One region of the Dethiothermospora halolimnae genome, then DNA from elsewhere that is predicted to be linked to it. Evidence: riboswitches for the same ligand, from Rfam matches in the RefSeq annotation. Region 1 holds a riboswitch; each other region holds the start of a gene.
What was found. Region 1 has a riboswitch for glycine ahead of gcvT (glycine cleavage system aminomethyltransferase GcvT). Riboswitches for the same ligand answer to the same signal wherever they lie in the genome.
Positions count from the first base shown of each region.

Region 2: it holds a riboswitch for glycine, as region 1 does, so the genes downstream of both, V6137_RS13965 (GrdX family protein) here and gcvT (glycine cleavage system aminomethyltransferase GcvT) in region 1, are expected to answer to the same signal.
Region 3: it holds a riboswitch for glycine, as region 1 does, so the genes downstream of both, V6137_RS16790 (PTS sugar transporter subunit IIC) here and gcvT (glycine cleavage system aminomethyltransferase GcvT) in region 1, are expected to answer to the same signal.

Region 1 covers NZ_JBAKFX010000001.1:147,648-150,940, reverse strand. The annotation lists gene rpsI (30S ribosomal protein S9) at 1-338, shown strand, start outside; gene cwlD (N-acetylmuramoyl-L-alanine amidase CwlD) at 683-1,384, shown strand; glycine riboswitch at 1,699-1,791, shown strand; glycine riboswitch at 1,794-1,874, shown strand; gene gcvT (glycine cleavage system aminomethyltransferase GcvT) at 1,965-3,059, shown strand; gene gcvH (glycine cleavage system protein GcvH) at 3,073-3,293, shown strand, end outside.
Region 2 covers NZ_JBAKFX010000037.1:23,785-27,077, forward strand. The annotation lists gene trxB (thioredoxin-disulfide reductase) at 1-599, opposite strand, end outside; gene V6137_RS13965 (GrdX family protein) at 857-1,228, opposite strand; glycine riboswitch at 1,398-1,501, opposite strand; gene V6137_RS13970 (DegV family protein) at 1,662-2,522, opposite strand; gene V6137_RS13975 (Na/Pi cotransporter family protein) at 2,739-3,293, opposite strand, start outside.
Region 3 covers NZ_JBAKFX010000054.1:20,544-23,836, forward strand. The annotation lists gene V6137_RS16785 (helix-turn-helix domain-containing protein) at 1-14, opposite strand, end outside; gene V6137_RS16790 (PTS sugar transporter subunit IIC) at 393-1,415, opposite strand; glycine riboswitch at 1,487-1,582, opposite strand; gene V6137_RS16795 (alpha/beta hydrolase family protein) at 1,782-3,293, opposite strand, start outside.

The sequences.
Region 1 (3,293 bases):
TAAGACTAGTTCCAGGTAACGGAAACATCACTGTAAATAAAAGAGATTTAGATGTTTACTTTAACTTTGATACGTTAAAGGCAACTGTAAAGGAACCGCTAAATATTACTGATACATTAGACAAATATGATGTAATAGTAAATGTTAATGGTGGTGGATTTACAGGTCAAGCAGGAGCTATAAGACATGGAATATCAAGAGCATTATTAAAAGCTGACGGTGAGTTAAGACCTGTACTTAAAAAAGCTGGTTTCTTAACTAGAGACCCAAGAATGAAGGAAAGAAAGAAGTATGGTCTAAAGAAAGCAAGACGTGCTCCACAATTCTCAAAAAGATAGTTATATTTTATCAAAAACGCCGGTATATACCGGCGTTTTTTTTGTTATGGTCTCACCAACTCCCTGCACCTTACATTCTGTACGGAATAAAGAAGCACCAACGGAATTTTTTAGTTGCTGGGGGATTCGTAATCCCACAGCTCATTGAAAATACAGTCTTTGGTATAATAGTTCTTCTAGAAGAAGCCCTATATATGTTTATGTTTTCACCAATTCCCTGCACTTTGTCCTCTGTACTCTGTACAGAATAAAGAAGCACTAAAGGTGACTTTGTTCTTTTTTTGTAATATGGACAACATTCCAACTAATAGTATTAATATATGAATAAACATAGGGGGAGTGTTATGAGGGTAATATTCATAAAAAAGGCTCATGTTTTAATTTTCCTATTAGTAATAATAGGATTGATAATATTCTTTTTAGGATATAATAAGGTCCAACCTACTTTTAATTTATCAATAACTGATAAAGTGATAGTAATAGACCCAGGACATGGAGGTGTGGATCCAGGGGCTTTAGCTAAGGATGGAACGGAAGAGGAAGATATTAATCTTAGTATTTCATTAAGGTTAAAAAAACTATTAGAACAGGCAGGATGTAAAGTAATCATGACTAGAGATAAGGATGAAGGGTTATATACAGAAAAATCAAAGAGTTATAATCAAAAGAAGAATGAAGATTTGAGAAATAGGAGGATAATGACAAACGATATAAACCCCGACTTGTTTATAACTATACACTTAAATAGTTTTGGTCAGAGTAAATACTATGGAGCCCAAACCTTTTATCAGAAGGGGAGTGAAGAGGGAAAAGCACTTGCTAAAATAATACAAGAAGAATTAAAAAAAATATTAGATAATAATAATAAAAGAATGTGCCAATCTACAAATAGTGTATATTTACTACGGGAAGTAAAAGCTACGGCTATATTAGTAGAATGTGGATTTTTATCTAATCCCGATGAGCTTAGACTACTAAAAAGTGATGAGTATCAGCAAAAAATAGCAAGGGGAATATATATAGCTATAGTAAGATATTATAACTAGAGATTGAAGGGATAGTTGTTAATAATTTATTGTGGATAAGTTTTAAAAATGTGGAAAACTAATATTATGTAAATTTGAAATTGCTACAATACAGTTGATAACAGTGGTGTTGAGTTTACATAAAGTTATCCACTGTAGATTGTGGATTATGTGGATAACGTGGATAACTAAAGGAAAAGGTTAACATGATTATTTCATATAACCTTTGTTATAAATCTATAATAATAAATAATGATATATATAACAGTTACTTATAATGTATTGAATTTTTTGAAAATTTTAATATAATATAGTTATAAATTAATAATAACCAGATGATAATAACGAGAGATGCCCAACAGGGAGCCGAAGGAGCAATATATGTATAGCATATAGAAACTTTCAGGCAAAAGAATCGTTATTTGATGGCCCTCTGGAAAGTTCTAGAGAACACCGTAGGAGCAATACACTTTATTAAAGTGTTTAGAATCTCTCAGGTAAATTACAGAGGAATAGGACAGTATACTCTAATTGGGGTATATTGTCTTATTCCTCTTTTTTATACGTAAAAAACCAATATTATGCTTGAAGGAGTGATATTATGAGAACGTCTTTATATAATGAACATGTAAACTTAAAGGGTAAAATTATAGACTTTGCTGGATGGGAGTTACCTATCCAGTATGAGGGACTTGTTGTAGAACATAATACAGTTAGGGATAGTGCGGGGCTCTTTGATGTTTCCCATATGGGAGAAATAGAGATAAAGGGCAATGATGCATTGGAGTTTGTGAACCGTATTATAACTAATAATGTTAAGGATTTAGATGATAATCAGGTAGCATACAGTCTTATGTGTTATGAAGATGGGGGAATAGTAGACGATTTATTAGCCTATAAGATATCACAGAAACACTTTCTATTGGTTGTAAATGCAGCAAATATAGATAAAGATTTTAAATGGATTCTAGAAAATAAAAAAGATTATGATATAGAGATATCAAATATTTCTGATAGCATGGGGCAATTGGCACTACAGGGACCTAAAGCAGAAGAGATACTTGAAAAAATAAGTGATACAGACTTATCAACAATAAAGTTTTTCCGTTTTAATAGGGAAGTACTAATAAATAATAAAAAATGTTTAGTATCAAGAACAGGATATACAGGAGAAGATGGATTTGAAATATATACAGACCCAGATAATCTAGTGGGTATATGGAATGAAATATTAAAGGCAGGAGAGGAATATAGTATAAAACCTATAGGCCTTGGAGCTAGAGATACCCTTAGATTTGAAGCTACATTACCCTTATATGGTCATGAGATATCAAAGAATATAACACCATTAGAAGCAGGGTTAGGATTTTTTGTTAAGTTAGATAAAGATGACTTTATTGGAAAAGAAGCTTTAGTTAAAGAGAAACAAGAAGGACTTAAAAGGAAACTTGTAGGTTTTGAAATGAAGGGAAGGGGAATACCTAGGGAACAATATGATGTTTTATATGATGATAAAAAGATAGGTTTTGTTACAACAGGATATTTCTCACCTACATTAAAGAAAAATATAGGGTTAGCTATGGTAGATAGTAATTATTCAAAAATAGGAACAGATATAGATATAAAAATAAGAAAAAAGGCTGTTAAAGCTGAAATTATAAGTAAAAGGTTCTTAAGTAAAAATTATAAAAAATAGGAGGAATTAAAAAATGAAAATTTTAAAGGGATTATTATATACAAAGGATCATGAATGGATAAAAGTAGAAGGAGACAATGCATATATAGGAATAACAGATTTTGCCCAAAACTCACTGGGAGATATTGTTTTTGTAGATTTACCAGAGGAAGATGATGAGTTTGATAGAGAAGAGGAATATGGAGTTATTGAATCAGTAAAGGCAGCATCGGATTCTTTTATGCCAATAGGAGG
Region 2 (3,293 bases), on a different contig from region 1:
TTCCATATGAAATCTATCTTATCATTTTTGAATGCCTTTTCTTGAATTGACTTAGCAGCCTTTAACTTATCTCTTCTATGAACTATAGTAACCTTTCTTGCAAACTTAGTTAAGAACATAGCCTCTTCAACTGCTGAATCTCCTCCTCCTACTACATAAACCTCTAGGTCTTCAAAGAAAGCACCATCACAAGTAGCACAATAAGATACACCCTTACCAGTTAGTTCTTTTTCACCTGGAGCACCAAGTAACCTTGGTTTAGCACCTGTAGCTACTATTACTGATTTTGCTTTATATTCTTCTTTTTCACCTTTTATAACCTTTATCTTGTCACTGAAGTCTATCTCTTTAACTTCGTCTAATTTTCTTTCAGCACCAAACTCTTCTGCTTGTTCAACCATTCTTGCAATAAGCGATGGTCCACTTGCATCAGCAATTGATCCTGGATAATTAGCTACTTCCTCAGTTGTCACTATTTGTCCGCCAGCCTTTTCTTTTTCAAGAATAATAGTTTTAAGGTTAGCCCTTGATGCATATAAACCAGCAGCTAGACCAGCAGGTCCTGTACCAATTATAACCACGTCATAAATATTTGACATTTCCCTCACTCCTTATTTATTTATTTTTAACTAAATATATTTAATTTAATACCTAGCAAAATAATTAAAGTATGGATTATTGAAATTCTCACAGTACTATTACTTTAGTAAAACCTTTTCTATGTAGTGTCCAACTAGGACCATCCATATACTATCATATAATCTAATCTACATTTTATATTAATTTTCTACAAAAAGTTTTTTTAAATAATCCATAGTTTAAAATCTACCCACAATTATCTATATTTATACCCAGTTTAAAAGTTAATATTCTCTAAAGTATTTTCAATTAATGATAAATCTATAACCTGAAAATCATCAAGAATCTTATCATCCCACTTAGGTGTCTCTTTATCTTTCAAAAACTTTTTCGCAGTATTTAAGCTATCTTCTATGACCATTATAGATTTCATATCCATTTTACCCTTTTCTTCACTTATTAAAATAGATTTATAAGGAGTCTCATTAGGTTTTACACTCCCAGAAAGGGGATGGGACAACAACTTGTGTCCAACATGGACTAAATCCCTCACTTTTACCAAAATATCTATGTACTTGGTGTCAAAGAATTTTACCTTTACTGTGTCTTTAAATTTAGTTTCAACTAACGGATTGTTAGTTATTATCATATTTCTCAAAGAGTCCACCCCTTAATGATTTAACTATTTTTTGACAACAAAAAAACAGACAAACGTATACATATTGTTAGTTATATGCCACGTCCCCCTGTTCCTAACCTGAGAGATTCTTCTTATATATAAGAATTGCTCCTTCGGTGCAATAAGCTTCCCAGAGAACTGTCAAAATGCGGTCCTTTTGCCTGAGAGTTTCATCATTCAGTGGCAAGCCAATTGACTTACTCCTTCGGCGCCTAAACCTTCGGTCTCTTCCGCATTCATCATCCAGATACTATTATTTAATTGTTAAACAATAATCAAGTTTTCCTGCTCACCCATATTATAATATATAAAGTTTTTTAATACAATACTATTTTACATTTTTTTTATCTATAATTAATTTTCATAATATTCGTTGTTTTCACTAACCCATAAAAACCGGTTATTAAGCCTTTTTCAACGAATTTTCAAAATATACAGCTATGGCTCCAATTCCAGCATGGGTTCCCACCGTTGCCCCTACCTTTCCAAATATTATCTCCTTTGGCTTTAATTCTTTTTCTAAAGACTCTTTAAGTTCCATGGCAAATTCCTCAGCTTCAGTATGATTTACCCCAATGGTCATATCTTTAAAATCCATATCCATCTTCTTTATTTTCTTTATAACCCATTTAATAACCTTCTTTCTCCCCCGTATCTTATCCTTTAAGGTTAATTTTCCATTCTCTATATTAAGTACTGGCTTAATCTTCAGTTTCTCACCTATAAATGCCTTAGTAACCGAAAGCCTTCCACCTTTTTTAAGATTCTCCAGAGTATCCACTACAAATATATAGTCCATATGATTAACCATATCTTTAAGCCTATCTATTATTACATCTTTATTTTCATCCACTTTAGCCATTCTAGCTCCTTCTATAGCCATTAAACCTTGTCCTAAGGTTATTCCCCTAGAATCAATTACAGTTATCCTATCTTCAAGTCCTATAATCTTCTTTGCCATCATAGCCGATTGATATGTTCCACTCATTTCTGATGAAATAGTTAATACTATTATGTGTTCATAATCATCTTTAAATTTGTTATATATATCTATAAACTCCTTAGGAGTAACCTGGGATGTAGTAGGTAGTTTATCACTACATCCCATTTTCCTATAAAATTCTTCAGTGGATATATCTATTCCATCTCTATAACTACCATCCTCAAAATTTATAGTTAGGGGTACAACTTCTATATCTAAATCTTCTATATATTTCTTAGGTATATCAGAAACACTATCTGCTATTATTTTTACCCTTCCCACAGCTCTTCACTCCTCATTCATAATTAATAATAAAGTATATTATAATTGCATTTAATTTAGTAAAAGAATACGTAATATCATTATATATTTTAAATGGGATTTCTACAATAGCGGTATTTAAAAACAAAGGCACCTTTGGTGCTTCTTTGTTTAGTGCAGGGTGCAAAGATCAGAGTGCAGAGAATTGTATGTAAAATAAAAATAGCCCCAAAGGGACTATTTATTTTCTAATGCATCAAGTATTGATATTGATATATTAGATGAATGATCTGCAACCCTCTCAAGGTTACTTATCACATCTAAGAATACAATACCTGAACTTGGATGACATTTTTGTTTATTTAGTCTATCAATATGATTTGCCCTATACTGTTTTTCTAATAGGTCAATATCTTGTTCATTGGCAATAACATTCTTAGCAACTTTAGGATCTGCATTCTTAAAAGCTATAAGGGCATTCTTAAAGGAATGTTCAACCTTATCAAACATAATCTGAAGCTCATCTAAAGCATTATCTGTAAACCAAAATTTATTGTCTATTCTATATTGTGCTAGCTCTGCTAAGTTATCAGCATGGTCCCCCACACGTTCTAAGTCATTTATAGTATGGAACAATGTGGTTACTGTAGAGTTTTGCATGTCGGTTAATGGTGCATTATAAAGCTGCACAAGATATTCAGTTATATCACTTTCCAACTGATTAATTCGTTTTTCCTCTTTAAAGACTTTATGGGTTAACTTTTCGTCCTTAGTTATGAAGGCTTTGATTGA
Region 3 (3,293 bases), on a different contig from region 1:
TTCCCATTTAACATAATGGCAAGCCTCCTAAGAAGATTTATTGACTTTTCTAACTCTATTATATAACTTTTTCTAATGTATTTGTTGATTTTTCAGAATATTTAACAAAAGTTTATTATTTGTAATAAAATAGGTTTATTATATAGATATTTAATTTTTGTTGAAAATATTCTTTGTAAATTTAAGTTGGGGGATTACGAATCCCCCAACAACCAAACAATTAACAATCTCCTAACACTAAATTATTAACAATCTCCTAACACTAAATTATTAACAATCTCCTAACACTAAATTATTAACAATCTCCTAACACCAAATCATTAAAAACCGCTCAATACCAAATTACTAAAAATTCATCAATAACTGAACGTCCAAATCGTTTCAATGTTTTACTATTTAGATGTTACTGCCCTTGTAATTTTTCTTTTGCTCCTTATTGCCATTGATATAGTTGATCCAACTAATCCAGCACTTATTCCACCTATTATTGCAAAGAAAATAGCAAATATTACACTTTTAGGATCATTAAATCCAAAGGGTGCTATAAGCCCCGGAATAGGAGATGCTGTTCCTGGAGCATTATTTATAATATTAAAATATGCCGCTGACAATCCTGCCAATCCCCCTCCTATGAAGTTAGAGAAATATATTGGCATTGGGTTTTGGGTTATAACGTCGGCTTGAGTTAATGGCTCTAACATAACACTCAATACATTTGATGAGTCCCCTAATTTTAGTCTTTTAAATACTAAACCATTTGTAAATGAACCTCCTACACAGGCTATTGATGCGATACCCATTGCCAATCCCCTAAGTCCTAACATTGCAGTTAATGCCATAGAACTTAATGGTGACGTACACATCATCTTCATTATTCCCCCTAGTAAAAATCCCATTAAATAGGGTGATTGTTCCGATGCCACCACTATCATATTTCCTATATTACTTAAGGTAGAGTTAACTACTGGAGCTGAACCAAATCCTACTATTCTAGCTATAGGAGCTATTAATAATGCTCCTAGGATTACATCTACTCCCTTTGGTAACCTCTTCTCAAGTATTGGTCCTATTAGTCCAACCACATATCCTGCTATAAATCCTGGAAGTATTCCATAGCCTGCCATTGCCGCTCCTGCTGTAACGGCATATATAGGGTTCACCCCCATATTAAGGGATACTAATATTGTGGCTGCTATTCCCCCTACACTTCCCGATGCACTTCCAACTTCTCCCAAGAATTTTATGTTTAAAAAGTCTCCATTTATATATTTATGAATAGCCTCAACTAAAAAAGTTGCTACCGCCGCATTTGCCAGGCCTGACATTGCTTTATTTCCCTTTGGTGCCTTTAAACTAAATCCTGAAAATAAAATAAGTGTTAATATTAATAGTCCCATTCCTTTAATAATTATCATTAATATCCCTCCAGTCTTTTATTTTTTTACATACAAAAAGACAGGGAATAATAGCATAGTAAAACTAATGCTTATTATTCCCTGTCCTTTTATCTGAAAGTTTCCTTGTTAGAAAACAAGTTTCTTCGTCGATGCCCTTATGTAAGGGTCTCTCCAGGGTTGTGTCAAATCATTGTAATGACCTGAGAGCTTCAAAATAAATTCTTAGCATAAATTTATTTTTTTCTCCTACGGTTATCCCTAACGGATATCTCCAATGATTTTCACCCACCATTATTAAGTTTTATCTTGCAATAACATTCTATGATTATACAAAGGATTTGTCAATAGAAAACTCCATAAATATTTATTATGGATACAAAAGATTTATTGATTTTTTAAATATCTATTAAACCAATCTGTTATTTCCTTTAATCTTCTTATCCTATGTTTCGGTTTTCCACTTCTACTTAGTTCATGATTTTCCCCTTTAAATAAGCATAGCCTTGACTCAACACCAAAGTATTTTAATGCTGTAAACATTTGAAATCCTTCTGGACTCCAACATCTATAGTCCTCTTCCGAGTGAATGAATAGTGTTGGGGTTTTCACTTTATCTGCATATTTTAGTGGCGAATGTTCCCAAAGTTTCTGTTGATCTTCCCAAGGTGTAGAGCCCCCTTGATCATGGACGAAATAATATCCTATATCAGTGGTGCAGAATTTTGAAATCCAGTTTGATATACTTCTTTGGGATGCTGCGGCTTTAAACCTATCTGTATGGCCTATAATCCAGTTTGTCATAAATCCTCCATAGGATCCCCCGGTTACTCCTACATTGTCTTTATCTATAAATTTATAATTATCAAGAATATAATCGGTAAATTTCATTATATCATCATAGTCTATTGTTCCATATTTTCCCCTTATATCGGCAAATTCATTTCCCTTTCCATCACTGCCCCTGGGATTACAGAAAAATACAACATATCCTTTATTTGCCCAGCATTGCATCTCGTGATAGAATATTTCCCCATATACTGTTTTTGGCCCACCATGAATATCTAATATAGCAGGGTATTTTTTATTTTTATCAAAATCTATAGGTCTTAATATCCATCCATCTATACTAACTCCATCATTTTCAACAGTAACCTTTTCTGGCTTTATAATATTTTTATTATTAATTATTCCATCATTAAAATCAGTTACTTTTTTATCTTTACTATAGATCTCCTGTAGGTTAGTTCCATTAAATCCTATATATATTATATTTCCATCTACAACATCAAATCCATCTACAGTTCCATTATTATCTATAACCCTTTCTATATCACCATTTATATTGATTCTATTTAAGTATGACATATATCCTTCAGTTGTTGTAAAGTATAAGTACCCATTATCTACTTTTCTAACTTGAGAACCACCATATCTACAGTCACTTCCCACTGAATTCCACAAACTACGGTCAAAGTCTTTAGTTATACACTCTACTTCTTTATTAGATAAATCTAGTCTATAGAATTTTTCATTTTCGTTAACTCCATAACCTTTCATATCACTACCTGTAAATATTATATTGTTTTCTATAAAGTTAGCATAACTATAACTAAAGTTATCATATGGGGATATATTTTGTAACTTATCCTTATCGATGTGATATATATACATATCATCGGTTAATTCCATTTTGTTTTTATATCTTGAAGCTATAAATATAGCTTTTGTTTTGTCTTCATTTAGGTTAACACTACCAACACCTGTGTATTTATCGGTTATTTCATTTATACTATTATCCTTTGAATTATATATATATAATCTATTCCTCACCTTATTTGTGAAACCCCTTCCATTTCCCCAAAATGGTATCTCATCTATTACTTCATAATCCTTTTC